2 regions of the Neisseria sp. HMSC055H02 genome follow, and region 1 is predicted to be linked to the other one. Evidence: predicted binding sites of a transcription regulator. Region 1 holds the regulator's gene; the other holds the start of a gene.
What was found. Region 1 encodes sigma-54, which starts transcription at its own class of promoters, with help from an activator protein. Its sites were predicted from a motif close to CTGGCACGCTTCATGCTT; they were not measured.

Region 1 (8,868 bases):
CCAAACAACTCCTGTTCAAACACAACGTCGTCCTGACCAAAGCCGCCGATGCCAAGCGGCAGGCAGGCGTCGTCAAAACCGATCTCCTGCACGTCGATACCGAATCGCAATACGCCCAAACCGACACGCCCGTTACCTTCCAATACGGCGAATCGAGCGGCAACGCCGAAGGTCTGACGTATGACCACAAAAAAGGTTTGTTGAACTTCCCATCCAGAGTGAAAGCCACGATTTATGATACAAAAAATATGTAAGGCATGTGTTTTAACCGCATTTTTCGCCACCGCCCCCGCCTACGCCCTGCAAAGCGACAGCAAGCAGCCGATACAGATTGAAGCCGACCAAGGCTCGCTCGACCAAAACAACCAAAGCACCACCTTTACCGGCAACGTCATCATCAAACAAGGCACGCTCAACATCCGCGCAGGCAGCGTCAACGTCTCCCGCAACGACAAAGGCGAACAGTTCATGAAAGCCAGCGGCTCGCCCGTCCGCTTCAGCCAGACGCTCGACGACAACAAAGGCACGGTTAACGGACAAGCCAACAACGTAACCTACTCCTCCGCCATCAACCTCGTTACCCTGACCGGCAACGCCAAAGTCCAACGCGGCGGCGACGTTGCCGAAGGCGCAGTCATCACCTACAACACCAAAACCGAAGTCTATACCATTAACGGCAGCTCCAAAACAGGTGCCAAATCCGCCGCCAAATCCGGCAGGGTCAGCGTCGTCATCCAGCCGTCCAGCACCCAAAAAACCAAATAACCAATATCTGACAACACAAAAGGTCGTCTGAAAACCAGCATAGCAAGTTCCCAAAACACCTTTTCAGACGACCTCCGAACCAAGAGTCATTTATGAGCGAAAACACCAGCCGCCTCGTCGTTCAAAACCTGCAAAAAAGTTTCAAAAAACGCCAAGTCGTCAAAAGCTTCTCCCTCGAAATCGAAAGCGGCGAAGTCATCGGCCTGCTCGGCCCCAACGGCGCAGGCAAAACCACCAGCTTCTACATGATCGTCGGACTCATCGCCGCCGACGCTGGCAGCGTTACCCTAGACGGACAAGAACTGCGCCACCTGCCCATACACGAACGCGCCCGCCTCGGCGTCGGCTATCTGCCCCAAGAAGCCTCGATTTTCCGCAAAATGACCGTCGAACAAAACATCCGCGCCATTTTAGAAATCAGCACCAAAGACAAAAGCCGCATCGACAGCGAAGTAGAAAAACTGCTCGCCGACCTCAACATCGGACACCTGCGCCACAACCCCGCCCCCTCCCTATCCGGCGGCGAACGCCGACGCGTCGAAATCGCCCGCGTACTCGCCATGAAGCCGCGCTTCATCCTCCTGGACGAACCCTTCGCCGGCGTTGACCCCATTGCCGTCATCGACATCCAAAAAATCATCGACTTCCTCAAATCGCGCGGCATCGGCGTACTCATTACCGACCACAACGTACGCGAAACCCTCAGCATCTGCGACAGAGCCTACATCATCAGCGACGGCACCGTCCTCGCCTCCGGCAAGCCGGACGACTTGGTCAACAACGAACAAGTCCGCTCCGTCTATCTCGGCGAAAACTTCAAATACTGATTCCAAATACCGACCATGACAAACCGCACACTAAATTGTGCGGTTTTTTTAAAATGAAGAAAGCACCCAAAGTGAGTTGACGCATTAAGTGTAAAGTGTTGAAATACACATTTAGTATAAAACCAACAAGCGTTCCCCAAAACGCCAAGCACGCCATAAAAACCTTTTCAGACGACCTCTTTGCCATCGAACCAAACTCGAGGACAAATGCCGTCCGAAATATAAAAAACAATCAACATACATTGCACCATGACCTTACTCGGCCTCAAACTCAGGCAGACCCAACAACTCAACCAACGTCTGCAACAATCCCTGCGCATCCTGCAAATGTCCGGCATCGAACTCGAACGCGAGGTCGAAGACTGGTTGCAGGACAATCCCCTGCTCGAACGACCCGAAACCGACGAATTTGCCGACGCAGAGTTCAATCACGGCACCACCATGCCGCACAGCAACCACCTCGGCGGCGACGATGCCGAAGACGCCTGGCTCAACATCGCCAAAGAAGAAGATTTCAACCAATACCTGCACGCCCAAGTGTGCGAACACCCCCTTTCCGACAAAGAAGCCGCCTACGTCCACATCCTTATCGACTTCCTTGACGACCAAGGCTATTTCACCGACAGCATCCAAGACCTTATCGACAACACGCCCTTGGAATGGATGCTGGACGAAGACGAGCTGCAAAACGCCCTCGACCTTTTGCAGACCTTCGACCCGCCCGGCGTTGCCGCCGCCGACCTGACCGAATCCCTGATGCTCCAACTCATGCGCCTGCCCGCCGGACCCGCGCGTCAGGCGGCCGCCCACCTCATCCAAAGTTCGCTGCACGATTTGGGCAAAAACCGCAAACAAAACATCATCCGCTTCCGCAAACTCTTTCCCGAAATCGACAGCGAAACCATAGAAGCCGCACTCGACATCATCGCCACGCTCAACCCCTACCCCGCCTACGGTTTCGCCTCCTCCGAACCGACCGCCTACATCCAGCCCGACGTTTGGGTCAAAGAAGGCAAAGACGGCTGGAAAGTCATCGGCAACGAAGCCGCCTGGCCCAAACTGCAACTCAACCGCGAATACTGCGAACTGATGAAATCCGCAGAAGACGGCGCACCCGAGTGGAAAGAAAAAATCACCGAAGCCAAGCAGCGCATCGACTCTCTCGAACTGCGCAAAAGCACCGTCATCCGCCTTGCCGAATACATCGTCAAAAATCAGGAAGACTTCTTCATCTTCGGCGAAATCGGACTCGCACCCATGCTTATGAAAGACGCAGCCGCCGAATTGGGGCTTGCCGAAAGCACCATTTCGCGCGCCGCCAACCAAAAATATTTGTCTTGCCCGCGCGGACTATTTGCGTTACGCTATTTCTTCACACAGGCAGTCAATTCCGAAGGCGACAAAGAAGGCCTGAGCCAAGGCGCGATTAAAGCCGTTTTGGGGCAGATTATCGAAAACGAAGACAGCAGCAAACCCCATTCCGACGAAACCCTTGTCCGCCTCCTCAAACAACAGGGCATAGACATCGCCCGCCGCACCGTCGCCAAATACAGGGAATCGCTCGACATCCCGCCGGCACACAAACGCAAACTTACCGAATGACAGTTTTAAACCGCAGTTTTCCCGTTCCGTTTCTGACGGACTGAACCCCACCGAAGGAGCTGTATTATGAATCTGAAAATCACCGGTCTGAATTTCGACGTTACCGAGGCCATCAAAAACTACGTTTCCGAAAAATTGGAACGCATCAACCGCCACGCAGCCAACGCCATTTCCGTTACCATCACCCTTTCCGTGGAAAAACTCAATCAACAGGCTGAAGCAGACATCCATCTGGCGGGCAAAGACCTCCACGTCGAGGCCGTTGAACAAGATATGTACGCCGCCATTGATGTTCTGATGGACAAGCTCGACCGTGCAGTGCTGAAACACAAAGAAAAAAGCGGCGATGTCCGCAACACGGTAAAACCTGCCGCAGAATAAGCCTTGATTCAATAATAAAAGCGTCGTCTGAAAATTTTCAGACGACGTTTTTTGTTTTGGCCAAGTTTGAGAGCCAGTAATCTAGGGGCTGAACATAATGATTTGAATCCCACATAGGCGTTTTTCTGCGGGTAAAGCCCACGCCATACCGGTCAACAAGTATTGCAGTATGTTAGCCCCATCAGACCAAAATTTTGAAAAACCATTGTATTTAAGAAAGAAATTGTTTTCTTGTTCTGAATTCATGTCGAATTAGAAAAATAGAAAATATCCACGCCCACCTCCTTTGTTCATGAAAGCAAACTACGTTTTCAGATGACCCTCCCTCTCTTCACAAGAGTAAATGACACCGCCCGACTTACTCTCATTATTCAAATCTATTCGAAAAAATAAATACTTAAACCCATCCGAAAACCCACAATACCGCCCCGTTTCAAATCGTGCTATGGTTGATTTAATACGTTTGAAAAACATTAACTACCTTGTATTCTGATTACAAAGAAAGGCTTCAAAATGGATGGTTGGACTCAGACCTTGAGCGCGGGCTGGCTGCTGGGTATTGCGGCGATGGCGATCGTGCTGATTTTGCTGTTGATTGTGAAACTGCGTGTCCATGCGCTGTTGACCTTGGTGTCGGTGAGCCTGCTGACGGCGGTGGCGACGGGGCTGCCGATGGATAAGATTGTGAACGACGTTCTGCTGAAAAACTTCGGCGGTACGCTCGGCAGCGTGGCTTTGCTGGTCGGTTTGGGCGCGATGCTCGGGCGGCTGGTGGAAACTTCGGGCGGGGCGCAGTCGCTGGCGGATGCGCTGATTCGGATGTTCGGTGAAAAACGCGCGCCGTTTGCTTTGGGCGTGGCATCGCTGATTTTCGGCTTCCCGATTTTCTTTGATGCGGGATTGGTGGTGATGCTGCCGATTGTCTTCGCGACGGCGCGGCGCATGAAGCAGGACGTATTGCCTTATGCTCTGGCGTCTATCGGCGCGTTTTCGGTGATGCACGTTTTCCTGCCGCCCCACCCCGGTCCGATTGCGGCTTCGGAATTTTATTCGGCGAACATTGGGCAGGTGCTGATTTTGGGATTGCCCGTCGCCATGTTCACTTGGTATGTCAGCGGTTATCTGCTTGGGAAGGTTTTAGGACGTACCATCCGCGTTCCCGTTCCCGATTTGCTCAGCGGCGGCGCGGTGGACAACGACCGGCCGCAAACGCCTGCCAAGGCTTCGACCGTGGTCGGCATTATGCTGATTCCTATGCTGTTGATTTTTATGAACACAGGGCTGTCCACCTTAATCAGTGAAAAAGTCGTCAGCGCGGACGAACATTGGGTACAGGTGGCGCGCATGATCGGTTCGACCCCTGTCGCGCTGCTGATTTCGGTTTTGGTGGCACTTTATGTTTTGGGCAGCAAACGCGGCGAAAAGGCAAGCGCGCTGGAGAAAACGGTGGACGGCGCACTCGCCCCCGTTTGTTCGGTCATCTTGATTACCGGCGCGGGCGGCATGTTCGGCGGCGTGTTGCGCGCGTCGGGCATCGGTCAGGCGTTGGCGGACAGCATGGCGGATTTGGGCATACCCGTATTGCTGGGCTGTTTCTTGGTGGCATTGGCGCTGCGTATCGCGCAAGGTTCGGCAACCGTCGCGCTGACCACCGCCGCCGCATTGATGGCACCCGCCGTTGCCGCCGCAGGCTTCAACGACTGGCAACTCGCCTGCGTGGTTTTGGCAACCGCGGCAGGCTCGGTCGGCTGCAGCCACTTCAACGACTCGGGCTTCTGGCTGGTCGGCCGCCTTTTGGATATGGACGTACCGACCACGCTCAAAACATGGACGGTCAACCAAACGCTGATTGCCGCCATCGGCTTTTCAGTGTCGGCGCTGCTGTTTGCCGTAGTTTGAGGTCGTCTGAAAACGTTTTTAAGACGCTCTAAACCGTCTGCCCGACCTTATATCTTTCAAATCCAACAAAGGAAGAGAACATGACGACGCATTTTGTGATGATGGGCGTTTGCGGCTGCGGCAAGACCACCGCCGCCCTGTCCCTGCAAAAACACCTCAACCAATGCCCCTACGCCGAAGGCGACGATTTCCACACCCAAGCCAACCGCGACAAAATGGGCGCGGGCATCCCGCTGACCGACGAAGACCGCTATCCGTGGCTCTGCAACCTGCGCGACTGGATGACGGAACAAGCGCAAAACGGCGCGGCGTACACCATCGTTACCTGCTCCGCCTTGAAACGCCAATACCGCGACATCCTGCGCGGCGCACAAGGCAAAACCGCCTTCATCCACCTGACACCGCCGCAAGCCATCAACCTCGAGCGCATGATGGCGCGCCAAGGGCATTATATGAAAGCGGGTATGCTGGATTCGCAACTGGAAATTCTGGAAGAACTCGGCGCAGACGAATACGGCGTCAAAATCGACAATCCCGGTTCGCCCGAAGCCGTAGAAGCCGATATTTTGGCTTGGGTTAAAGCGGAAGGTTTGTTGTGAAGAGAGTGTGTAAACAGGTATAAGGAAGGTCGTCTGAAAACAGATAGGTCACATTTCGACAAAACAAGTTTTCAGACGACCTTTCTCTTTGTCCGCCGCCATCCCGCATACCCAAACCCCTTATAAAAACAATACAATTCGGCTACAATAGCCCTTTGCATTTTTTCAGACGACCTTGCTTGCAAAACGTCGTCTGAAACCGAAATACCGAAACCATAGAGAATCACAACATGACCGATTACAGCAAAACCGTAAACCTGCTCGAAAGCCCGTTTCCGATGCGCGGCAACCTCGCTAAGCGCGAGCCTGCGTGGCTGAAAAGCTGGTACGAGCACAAACGCTATCAAAAACTGCGCGAAATCGCCAAAGGCCGTCCGAAATTCATCCTGCACGACGGTCCGCCGTATGCCAACGGCGACATCCACATCGGTCATGCCGTCAACAAAATCCTTAAAGACATCATTATCCGCAGCAAAACCCAAGCCGGCTTCGACGCTCCTTATGTGCCGGGCTGGGACTGCCACGGCCTGCCCATCGAAGTGATGGTGGAAAAGCTGCACGGCAAAGACATGCCCAAAGCGCGTTTCCGCGAATTGTGCCGCGAATACGCCGCCGAGCAGATTGCCCGTCAGAAAAAAGACTTCATCCGTCTGGGCGTGTTGGGCGACTGGGACAATCCTTACCTGACCATGGATTTCAAAACCGAAGCGGATACCGTGCGTATGCTCGGCGAAATCTACAAATCGGGCTATCTCTACCGCGGCGCGAAACCGGTTCAGTTCTGCTTGGACTGCGGTTCTTCGCTGGCGGAAGCGGAAGTGGAATACAAAGACAAAGTATCGCCTGCGATTGACGTTGGCTATCCGTTTAAAGACACCGCCGCGCTTGCCGCCGCATTCGGTTTGGCAGGCATCGAAGGCAAAGCGTTTGCCGTCATCTGGACGACCACGCCTTGGACGCTGCCTGCGAGCCAAGCCGTATCTGCGGGTGCGGACGTGGTTTACCAACTGATCGATACGCCCAAAGGCAAATTGGTATTGGCGAAAGATTTGGCGGAAGACACGCTCAAACGCTACGGCTTCGTTTCAGACGACCTCAGCGTCCTCGCGGAAACCACCGGCGACAAGCTGGAAAACCTGCACATGAACCATCCGTTCCTCGAACGCGATATTCCCATGCTCAACGGCGAACACGTTACCACCGACGCCGGTACGGGTTTGGTACATACCGCCCCCGCGCACGGTTTGGAAGACTACGCCGTCTGCAACAAATACGGCATCGAGCTTTACAACCCCGTCAACGCCGAAGGCAAATACATCAGCGAAACGCCGCGCGTGGCAGGCATGAGCGTTTGGGAAGCGAACCCCGTCATCCTGCAATGGCTGGAAGAAACCGGCAACCTCTTGGCAAGCAGCAAAATCGAACACAGCTACGCCCACTGCTGGCGCCACAAAACCCCGCTGATTTACCGCGCGACAGGTCAGTGGTTTGTCGGCATGGACAAAGCGGGGAGCGACGGCAAGACCCTGCGCGACAAAGCCATCAAAGCCGTGGACGACACCGAATTCTTCCCGTCTTGGGGTCGCGCGCGCCTCGAAGCCATGATCGAAGGCCGCCCCGACTGGGTCGTTTCGCGCCAACGCTACTGGGGCACGCCGATGACCTTCTTCGTCCACAAAGAAACCGGCGAGCTGCATCCTAATTCCGCCGAGCTTTTGGAAAAAGTCGCCCTGAAAATCGAAGAAAAAGGCATCGAAGCGTGGTTCTCACTCGATAAAAGCGAATTGTTGAGCGCGGAAGATTGTGAAAACTACGACAAACTTTCCGACACGATGGACGTATGGTTCGACTCCGGCTCGACCCATTATTCCGTCTTGAAACAGCGCGAAGAATTGGACTGGCCCGCCGACCTCTACCTCGAAGGCAGCGACCAACACCGCGGCTGGTTCCAATCCTCCATGCTGACCGGCTGCGCCTCATCCATGGAACGCGCCCCGTACAAACAGCTTCTGACCCACGGTTTCGTAGTTGACCAAAACGGCCGCAAAATGTCGAAATCCATCGGCAACGTCGTCGCGCCGCAAGAAGTCTATAACGAATTCGGCGCGGACATCCTGCGCCTGTGGGCGGCATCCACCGATTACAGCGGCGAATTGGCGATTTCCAAAGAAATCCTCAAACGCGTCACCGAAAGCTACCGCCGCATCCGCAACACCTTGAGCTTCCTGTTTGCCAACCTCAGTGATTTCGACCCGTTCGAACACACCGTACCGCAGGCAGACATGGTCGAAATCGACCGCTACGCCTTAGTGTTGGCGCGCCAGTTGCAAGAGCGTCTGGCGGGCGACTACTATCCACGCTATGCCTTCCACTTCGCCGTGAAAGACATCGTCGCCTTCTGCTCGGAAGACTTGGGCGCGTTCTACCTCGACATCCTGAAAGACCGCCTCTACACCACCAAAGCCGACAGCCACGCACGCCGCAGCGCGCAAACCGCCCTGTATCACATCACGCGCAGCCTGGTTCTCTTGATTGCACCGATTTTGTGCTTCACCGGCGAAGAAGCGTGGGACATCATCGGCGGCGGCGAAGAAGACAGCGTCCTCTTCCACACCTGGCACGAGTTCCCGCCCATCAACGAAAAAGCCGAAGCCGAACTGGTGAAAAAATGGACGGCAGTCCGCGAAGCCCGCGAAGCCGTAACCGCCGCCATCGAGCCTTTGCGCACCGACAAAACCGTCGGTTCGTCATTGCAGGCAGAAGCCGAAATCACCGCACCGGAAGCCACCGCCGAC
Region 2 (8,868 bases), on a different contig from region 1:
TTCCGGCAGCGTCCTTTTTCTGCGCTTCATCCACTTTTACGCCAGCCATCAGAAGCAGATGGCGGTCGGCAAACGCATCCGCGCCGTGGGTGAAATCAAACACGGGTTTCACGGCGACGAGATGATTCATCCCAAAATCCGCGACGCCGAGGGCAGCGGTTTGGCGGAAAGCCTCACACCCGTCTATCCGACCGTAAACGGCTTGAATCAGCCCACTTTGCGCCGCATCATTCAGACGGCGTTGGACGTTACGCCGCTGCACGACACGCTGCCCGATGCCTTATTGGGCCGTCTGAAACTGCCGCACCTCGCCGAAAGCCTGCGCCTTTTGCATTCGCCGCCGCCGAGTTTTACCATCCACCAGCTTTCCGACGGCGCGCTGCCCGCATGGCAGCGGCTCAAATTCGACGAACTTTTGGCGCAACAGCTTTCCATGCGCTTGGCGCGGCAGAAGCGTGTCAGCGGCACGGCGGCGGCATTGGGCGGCGACGGCACATTGACCCAAGCTCTGCGCCACGCCTTGCCGTTTGCCCTGACCGATGCGCAAGAAAGAGTCGTGTCCGAAATCCGCCGCGATATGGCGCAAACCCACCCCATGCACCGCCTGCTTCAAGGCGATGTCGGCAGCGGCAAAACCATCGTCGCCGCCTTGTCCGCGCTGACCGCCATCGAATCCGGCGCGCAGGCGGCCGTGATGGCGCCGACCGAAATCCTTGCCGAACAGCATTTCATCAAGTTCAAACAATGGCTCGAACCTTTAGGACTCGAAGTCGTCTGGCTCTCCGGCAGCCAGCGCAAAAAAGCCAAAGACGAAGCCAAAGCCAAACTCGCCGACGGCACCGTCAAAATCGCCGTCGGCACACACGCCCTGTTTTCAGACGACGTCGAGTTTCAAAATCTGGGCTTGGTGATTGTGGACGAACAACACCGCTTCGGCGTCGCCCAACGCCTCGCCCTCAAAAACAAAGGGCGCGACGTCCATCAATTGATGATGTCCGCCACGCCTATCCCGCGTACGCTCGCCATGAGTTTCTTCGCCGACTTGGACGTGTCCGTCATCGACGAATTGCCGCCCGGGCGCACCCCGATTAAAACCCGCCTCGTCAACAACGTCCGCCGCGCCGAAGTCGAAGGCTTCGTCCTCAACATCTGCCGCAAAGGGCAGCAGGCATACTGGGTCTGCCCGCTGATTGAAGAAAGCGAAACCCTGCAACTGCAAACCGCCACCGAAACCCTCGAGCAGCTTCAGGCAGCCTTGCCCGAACTCAACATCGGCTTGGTACACGGGCGCATGAAAGCCGCCGAAAAAGCCGAAGTCATGGCTCAGTTTGCCGCAGGCCGTCTGAACGTCTTGGTCGCCACCACCGTCATCGAAGTCGGCGTAGATGTGCCCAACGCCGCCCTGATGGTGATTGAGCACGCCGAGCGCATGGGCTTGGCGCAGCTGCACCAATTACGCGGGCGGGTAGGGCGCGGCGCGGCAGAAAGCGTGTGCGTCCTCCTGTTTGCCGAACCCTTGAGCGAACTCGCCAAAGCGCGGCTGAAAGTCATCTACGAACACACCGACGGCTTCGAAATCGCCCGCCAAGACCTCAACATCCGCGGCCCCGGCGAATTTCTCGGCGCACGCCAAAGCGGCGTCCCCATGCTGCGTTTCGCCAACCTCGAAGAAGACCTGCACCTCTTGGAACAAGCGCGCGAAATCGCCCCGATGCTGATTGAACAAAACCCCGAAATCGTCGAAGCGCATCTGGCAAGATGGCTTGCCAGCAGGGAAGGGTATTTGGGCGTGTGAGGTCGTCTGAAAAACAATCCCACTATTTTTACCTATGAAAACAGTCCCCACATTCCTGCCTGCTACACCGTCATTCCCGCGCAGGCGGGAATCCAGAACTTCGGCTTTCAGAAATATTCAACGATCACCGTAGCGTGGGCTTTACCCACGGATGCGGTTCGCAGAAATATCAGTTGCGGCGGGTCTCTTATATATTCTCGCGGGCAAAGCCCACGCTACGGTAGCCGCTTTCAGACACCCGCGAGTCGTCTGAAAAAAACAGTTCCCACATCCCTGCCAACCGTGCCGTCATTCCTGCGAAGGCGGGAATCCAGACCTTCGATTTTCAGAAATATCCAATGATTACTGTAGCGTAGGCTGTGTCCACGGATATGGTTTACGACAATATCAGTCGCGGCGGGTCTCTTATATATTTTCGCGGGCAAAGCCCACGCTACGGCAGTTGCTTGCGGAAATCTATAAAGTCGTCTGAAAAATTCCTCTCATATCTCTTGCCAACCGTGCCGTCATTCCCGCGAAGGCGGGAATCCAGACCTACGGCTTTCAGAAATATTCAACGATCACCGTAGCGTGGACTTTGCCTACGGATATGGTTTACGACAATATCGGTTGCGGCGGGTCTCTTATATATTCTCGCGGGCGAAGCCCACGCTACGGCAGCCACTTTCAGATCCCCTCAAGTCGTCTGAAAAAACTCCCCATATCCCTGCCAGCCGCACCGTCATTCCCGCGCAGGCGGGAATCCAGAACTCTGATTTTCAGAAATATTCAACGATTACCGCAGTATGGACTTTGCCCACGGATGCGGTTTGCAGAGATATTGGTCTTGGCAGGGCGTTTATGTTTTACCGGCGAAACCCGCCATATTTTCAGACGACGGTTTTATTCAAATTAAACGTTCAAAAATAAACTAAATATCTATAATTACCTTTTAAGTATGACCGTTTATCTGAATTAAAATCCGCTTATCAAATTTGTATAAAAAATCAACATAAAATCATCGTATTAAAAATATATAAAATTTCAAAATACCGCTTGTCTAAAAAATATACCGTTTATCAAATTTATTTCAATATTATTAAAATAGGTATAAAAGTGACGAAATACGTCATATGACATAAAACGTTTCCCTTTTTTTCTCGAAAATGACAAAACACGTCATATCCCTCAAAAAATTCTACGTCATAAAAAAGCCGAAATCTGCCCGAAAAATCCTTCAAAACAAATTTAAACCTATTAAAAACATAAAATTACAAAATATTTTCACAAAAAATCCAAAAAAATCCAGACTTGGCACATCCCCTGCTTGATACATTACGTCCGGCAAGGAAATACAAGTAACGAAGTCCGAACCGGGAAGCTGTATATTCCTTCTACTTGATGGTTTTACTCATAAAACAAGAGAGCCAAACACATTACGGTTTTTTAACAACAAACATTTTTATTCACAACACTTTTTAAACTGGAGTTTATTAAATGAAAGCAATCCAAAAAGGTTTCACCCTGATCGAATTGATGATCGTCGTAGCAATTATCGGTATCTTGGCCGCTATCGCCCTGCCTATGTACGGCGACTACACTGCCCGTGCACAAGCGACTGAAGGCTACGAACTCTTGGGTGGTATGAAAACGCCTTTGGTTGAGGCAGTGGCTGCAAGCAGTAATGCAAAAGCTTGTAAAAATGATGCTGCTTGGTACACCTCTTCTGTGCGTGAAGGTAAATATGTAAGTGGTGTTGCCCCTGCCGCTGCTGGTACTGGTGATGCTGCTACTTGCGCCCTGACCGCTACCTTCAAAGCAGCAACCGAAGGTGTCAATGACAAAGTGGCTGGGAACACTATTACCATGACCCTGACTCCTGCAACTGGTGCTTGGGCTTGTACGACCAACCTGGCTGACAACGTAGCACCTGCTGCTTGCCGTGCTGCCGCAAAAAAATAACAGCTAATTTCATAAATAGTGAAATAACAAAGCCCGCTCTGGCGGGCTTTTCTAACATCTATTCCAGTAACTCAAATCGGGCAAACTGATTCTGTTCCAAACTCACTTCATTAAAGGTCGTCGTATGAAACAACAAGGTTTTACTATTACCGAACTGATGATCGTCGTTGCCATTCTCGGCATACTTGCCGCTATCGCCCTGCCATTGTTCGGCAACTATACCGCCAAGGCGCAGGCAACTGAAGGGCATGAAATCCTTGCCGGTCTGAAAAGTCCGCTGGTCGAGGCTATTTCTACCGAGGGTATCAATGCCTGTGATACCACCAAACCTTGGTTTACCTCCAGCGTACATACAGGCAATTTCGTCAACGGCGTTGCTCTGAAAAAGACTGAAACCCAATGCCTGCTGACCGTTACTTTCAAAAGCAGTGGCGTAAACGACAAAATCACCAATAAAAAAATTAATATCCGCTATACCGTAGGATCGGGAGTATGGGAATGCGGCACGGACGTGGACAAAGAATTACGCACTGCTTCATGCCAAGGCGACCTGTTGTCGCTATAATTAAAGACGTAGCAAAGTAGCGTGGGCTTTGCTCACGAAAATGTCGGGCAAAAGATGTCGTCTGAAATTTTGGGCGTGGTTGGTGGGCAAAGCCCACGCTATGGCTTGGGTAGTTGATGGTGGTTAGTTTTTGTAGGTGTATCGGATTGCAGTACAACAAAATCTGAATTTTTCAATGTTAGGTTTGACAAATCAACTCTGATTAAAAACAAAAAGGTCGTCTGAAAACGGATTTCAGACGACCTTTGTCATTTATTAAGGCTTATTTCCAAACCAAGAGCGCGTGGTTGCGTTTGCCGCGCCGTACGATGGTGTATTTGCCGAAGCGTTTGTGCGCATCGGTCAGCAGATAGGCATCGTCGGGGCGTTCGGTAGCGTGGTTCGGATTGTTCAGTTCGGCGGCTTGTCCGTTGAGCAATACCGCTTTGCTGTTCACAAAACCGCGCGCTTCTTTGTTGGAAGATGCCAAGCCGGTTTTGACTAAGGCTTCAACGACGTTGAGGTCGTCTGAAACTTCAAATGCGGGCAGACCGTCGAGGGCGAGCTGTTCGAAGTCGCCTTCGGTCAGGCTGCTTTGGTCTTCGGCAAACAGGCTTTCGGAAATGCGCTGCGCGGCTTGCAGGGCGGCTTCGCCGTGAATCAGGCGGGTCATTTCTTCGGCGAGGATGCGTTGCGCTTCTGGCTTGGTGCCGCTGGCTTGGTCTTTCGCTTCGATGGCATCGATTTCTTCGATAGACAGGAAGGTGAAGTATTTCAGGAATTTATACACATCGGCATCGGCAACTTTCAGCCAAAACTGGTAGAACTGATACGGTGAGGTTTTCTTCGCGTTCAGCCATACCGCGCCGCCTTCGGTTTTGCCGAATTTGGTGCCGTCGGATTTGGTGACCAAAGGCAGGGTCAGACCGAATACTTGTTTTTGGTTCAGACGACGGGTCAGGTCGATACCGGCGGTGATGTTGCCCCATTGGTCGGAGCCGCCGATTTCCAAAACCGCGCTATGGCGTTTGTTCAATTCGGCAAAGTCGTAGCCTTGCAGCAGGGAGTAGGCAAACTCGGTGAAGGAAATGCCGACGTCGTCGCGCTCGATGCGTTGTTTGACGGATTCTTTGTTCAACATGGCGTTGACGGAGAAATGCTTGCCGATGTCGCGCAGGAAATCGAGGCAGTTCATGCTGCCGAACCAGTCGGCGTTGTTGGCCATAATGGCGGCGTTGTCGCCTTCAAAGCTCAAAAAAGGTTTCAGTTGGTTGCGGATGCTTTCTACCCAGCCGGCAACGGTTTCGGCGGAATTCAAGCTGCGCTCCACCGCTTTGAAGCTGGGGTCGCCGATCATACCGGTCGCGCCGCCCACCAAGGCAATCGGCGTATGCCCCGCCTGTTGAAAACGACGCAATGCCAATACGGGCAGCAAGTGTCCGATATGCAGGCTGTCGGCGGTCGGGTCGAAACCGCAGTAGAGGGCGATTTTTTGTTCGTTTAACAAAGCGTCTAAGGCTTCGATGTCGGTAGTTTGCGCGATAAGGCCGCGCGCTTTCAAATCTTGGATAACGGAGGTCATGGGTTTCCTTCAATGTTTCAGACGACCTTGATTTGGCAAAGGTCGTCTGAAAAAGCGTTTTGCTTGGTTTATACGTTAAACAAAAAGTGCATTACATCCCCGTCCTGCACGACATATTCCTTGCCTTCTACGCGCATTTTGCCGGCTTCTTTGGCTTTGGCTTCGCCGCCGAGCGAGACAAAGTCGTCGTAGGCAATGACTTGGGCGCGGATGAAGCCGCGTTCGAAGTCGGTGTGGATGACGCCGGCGGCTTGCGGGGCGGTGTCGCCTTTGTGGATGGTCCAGGCGCGGACTTCTTTGACACCGGCGGTGAAGTAGGTTTGCAGGCCCAAGAGGTCGTAGCCCGCGCGGATCAGGCGGTTCAAGCCGGGTTCTTCCAAGCCCATCTCGGCGAGGAATTCGGCTTTTTCGTCGTCTTCCAATTCGGCGATTTCACTTTCCATCGCGGCACAAACGGCGACAACAGGGGCGTTTTCTTTTTCAGCCAATTCTTTCAGGCGGTCGAGGTGCGGATTGTTTTCAAAACCGTCTTCGGCAACGTTGCCGACGTACATGGCGGGTTTGGCGGTCAGCAGGAACAGCGGTTTGAGCATGGCGAGTTCTTCCGCGTCCAAGCCGAAGGAGCGGACGGGTTTGCCTTCGTCCAGATGCGGCAGCAGTTTTTTGCACAGTTCGACCAGTTTTTGTGCGTCTTTGTCGCCTGAGCGGGCGCGTTTTTCTTCTCGGACGATGGCTTTTTCAACGCTGGCGAGGTCGGCAAGGGCTAATTCGGTGCCGATGGTTTCGATGTCGGCAATCGGATCGACTTTGCCTGCGACGTGGACTATGTTGTCGTCGTCAAAGCAGCGCACGACGTTGACGATGGCGTCGGTTTCGCGGATGTTGGCAAGGAACTGGTTGCCCAAGCCTTCGCCTTTGCTCGCGCCTGCGACCAAACCGGCAATGTCGACGAACTCGACGATGGCGGGCTGCATTTTTTGTGGGTTGACGATTTTCGCCAGCTCCGCCATGCGCGGGTCGGGCACTTCGACGATGCCGACGTTGGGTTCGATGGTGCAGAAGGGATAGTTCGCCGCTTCGATGCCCGATTGGGTCAGCGCGTTAAAGAGGGTGGATTTGCCGACGTTGGGCAGGCCGACGATGCCGCATTTCAAGCTCATGGTTTTTCCTGAAAAGATAAAAGTTTAACGGCGGATTATAGCATATCGGGGAATGACTCAAAAACTGTAAAGATCGTCTGAAAACGCCGTTTCCACACAACCCAAACCCTTTCAGACGACCTCCGTCCCTGTTAAGCCTTGCGCCGAACGTGTACAATCGCCCCATCATACCTAATCCGTACAAACCGCATCATGACTATCAGCAAACAACGCCCCATCGGCGTTTTCGATTCCGGCGTCGGCGGCCTGACCAACGTCCGTGCCCTGATGGAACGCCTGCCGATGGAAAACATCATCTACTTCGGCGACACCGCCCGCGTTCCCTACGGCACCAAATCCCGCGCCACCATCGAAACCTTCGCCATGCAGATTGTCGATTTCCTGCTGGAAAACGATGTCAAGGCGCTCGTCATCGCGTGCAACACCATTGCCGCCGTTGCCGGACAAAAAATCCGTCAAAAAGCAGGCAATATGCCTGTATTGGACGTGATTTCCGCCGGCGCGCAGGCCGCTCTGAACACCACGCGCAACAACAAAATCGGCATCATCGCCACCAACACCACCGTCAACAGCAACGCCTACGCCCGCGCCATCCACACCCAAAACCCCGACACGCTCGTGCGCACGCAGGCGACGCCGCTGCTCGTGCCGCTGGTGGAAGAAGGCTGGCTCGACCACGAAGTAACCCGCCTGACCGTGCGCGAATACCTCAAACCGCTCTTGGTGGACGACATCGATACGCTCGTCCTCGGCTGCACCCACTTCCCGCTGCTCAAGCCCCTGATCGGCAAAGAAGCGCAAAACGTCGCCCTGGTCGATTCCGCCATCACCACCGCCGAAGCGCTCGCCCAAGCGCTCGCCCAAGCAGGGCTGCTCAACACTGAAAACGACAGCCCCGACTACCGCTTCTACGTCAGCGACATACCCCTGCGCTTCCGCACCATAGGCGAACGCTTCCTCGGACGCAGCATGGAACAAATCGAAATGGTCTCGCTGGGATAAGGCATATCCCGCATACCAAAACGAGAGGTCGTCTGAAAACCCGTGTTTCGAGCTTTCAGACGACCTTTTTGAATGAGGCGAATCAAAGCTATTGCCAATCCTGATCCGCTTGTCTCATCGTTCAAGCATTTCTCGAGTAACTAAGGGAATAAAATCCAAATTGCTGTCCACAGAGGCGGATAGCTTTTCGGGCAGACTGGGAGCTGCATCGTGGTGAAAACAGGCAAGATTGAGATCTACGCCCGATAGGCTTTCGGGGCGGCGGAAGAAGTTGTCTTTCTGATAGCGGTAGGAAGCAAACCAATAGCAACGATAATCCATGCGCTCAAAATGGCGGATTAAATCGAGGCAGTTGTCAGGCTGAGCATATGTAAAGACGTCCGCATGATGATGCCCTTTAAAAAATAATGAATTGATTTGATTCGATACTTTGAAAATTATTTTCTTAATGCGTGTATCAGGCTGCTTCGCCGGGGCTTAAATTTTGCCTATCGAATCAAGCCCGACAGTGTAGTCGAGTTAAGTCGAAGCCGACAAACCATCGGTATTCTAATAGAAAAGATCGTCTGAAATTAAGTTTTCAGACGACCTTTTTGTGTGTCAAACCGCTGTTAGGAAATAACTTCGCCTTGGGTGCGTTGTTTGTCGATGCTGCGGTTGATGTGCCATTGTTGGGCGATGGTCAGGAGGTTGTTGACTACCCAGTACAATACCAGACCTGCAGGGAAGAAGAAGAACATGGCTGAGAAAATCAGCGGCATGACTTTCATCATTTTTGCCTGCATCGGGTCGGTCGGCGGCGGGTTGAGGAATGTTTGGGCAAACATGGTTACCGCCATAATTA

Region 2: the regulator sigma-54 is predicted to act here: its motif matches at 3,086-3,103, upstream of HMPREF2907_RS07790 (pilin).

The regions. Positions count from the first base shown of each region.
Region 1 covers NZ_KV812085.1:26,609-35,476, forward strand. The annotation lists gene lptC (LPS export ABC transporter periplasmic protein LptC) at 1-254, shown strand, start outside; gene lptA (lipopolysaccharide transport periplasmic protein LptA) at 235-765, shown strand; gene lptB (LPS export ABC transporter ATP-binding protein) at 858-1,592, shown strand; gene rpoN (RNA polymerase factor sigma-54) at 1,842-3,194, shown strand; gene hpf (ribosome hibernation-promoting factor, HPF/YfiA family) at 3,261-3,575, shown strand; gene HMPREF2907_RS04185 (GntP family permease) at 4,089-5,474, shown strand; gene HMPREF2907_RS04190 (gluconokinase, GntK/IdnK-type) at 5,555-6,073, shown strand; gene ileS (isoleucine--tRNA ligase) at 6,304-8,868, shown strand, end outside.
Region 2 covers NZ_KV812097.1:77,459-86,326, forward strand. The annotation lists gene recG (ATP-dependent DNA helicase RecG) at 1-1,795, shown strand, start outside; gene HMPREF2907_RS07790 (pilin) at 3,272-3,736, shown strand; gene HMPREF2907_RS07795 (pilin) at 3,861-4,301, shown strand; gene tyrS (tyrosine--tRNA ligase) at 4,564-5,862, opposite strand; gene ychF (redox-regulated ATPase YchF) at 5,931-7,022, opposite strand; gene murI (glutamate racemase) at 7,215-8,024, shown strand; gene HMPREF2907_RS11975 (hypothetical protein) at 8,139-8,345, opposite strand; gene yidC (membrane protein insertase YidC) at 8,636-8,868, opposite strand, start outside.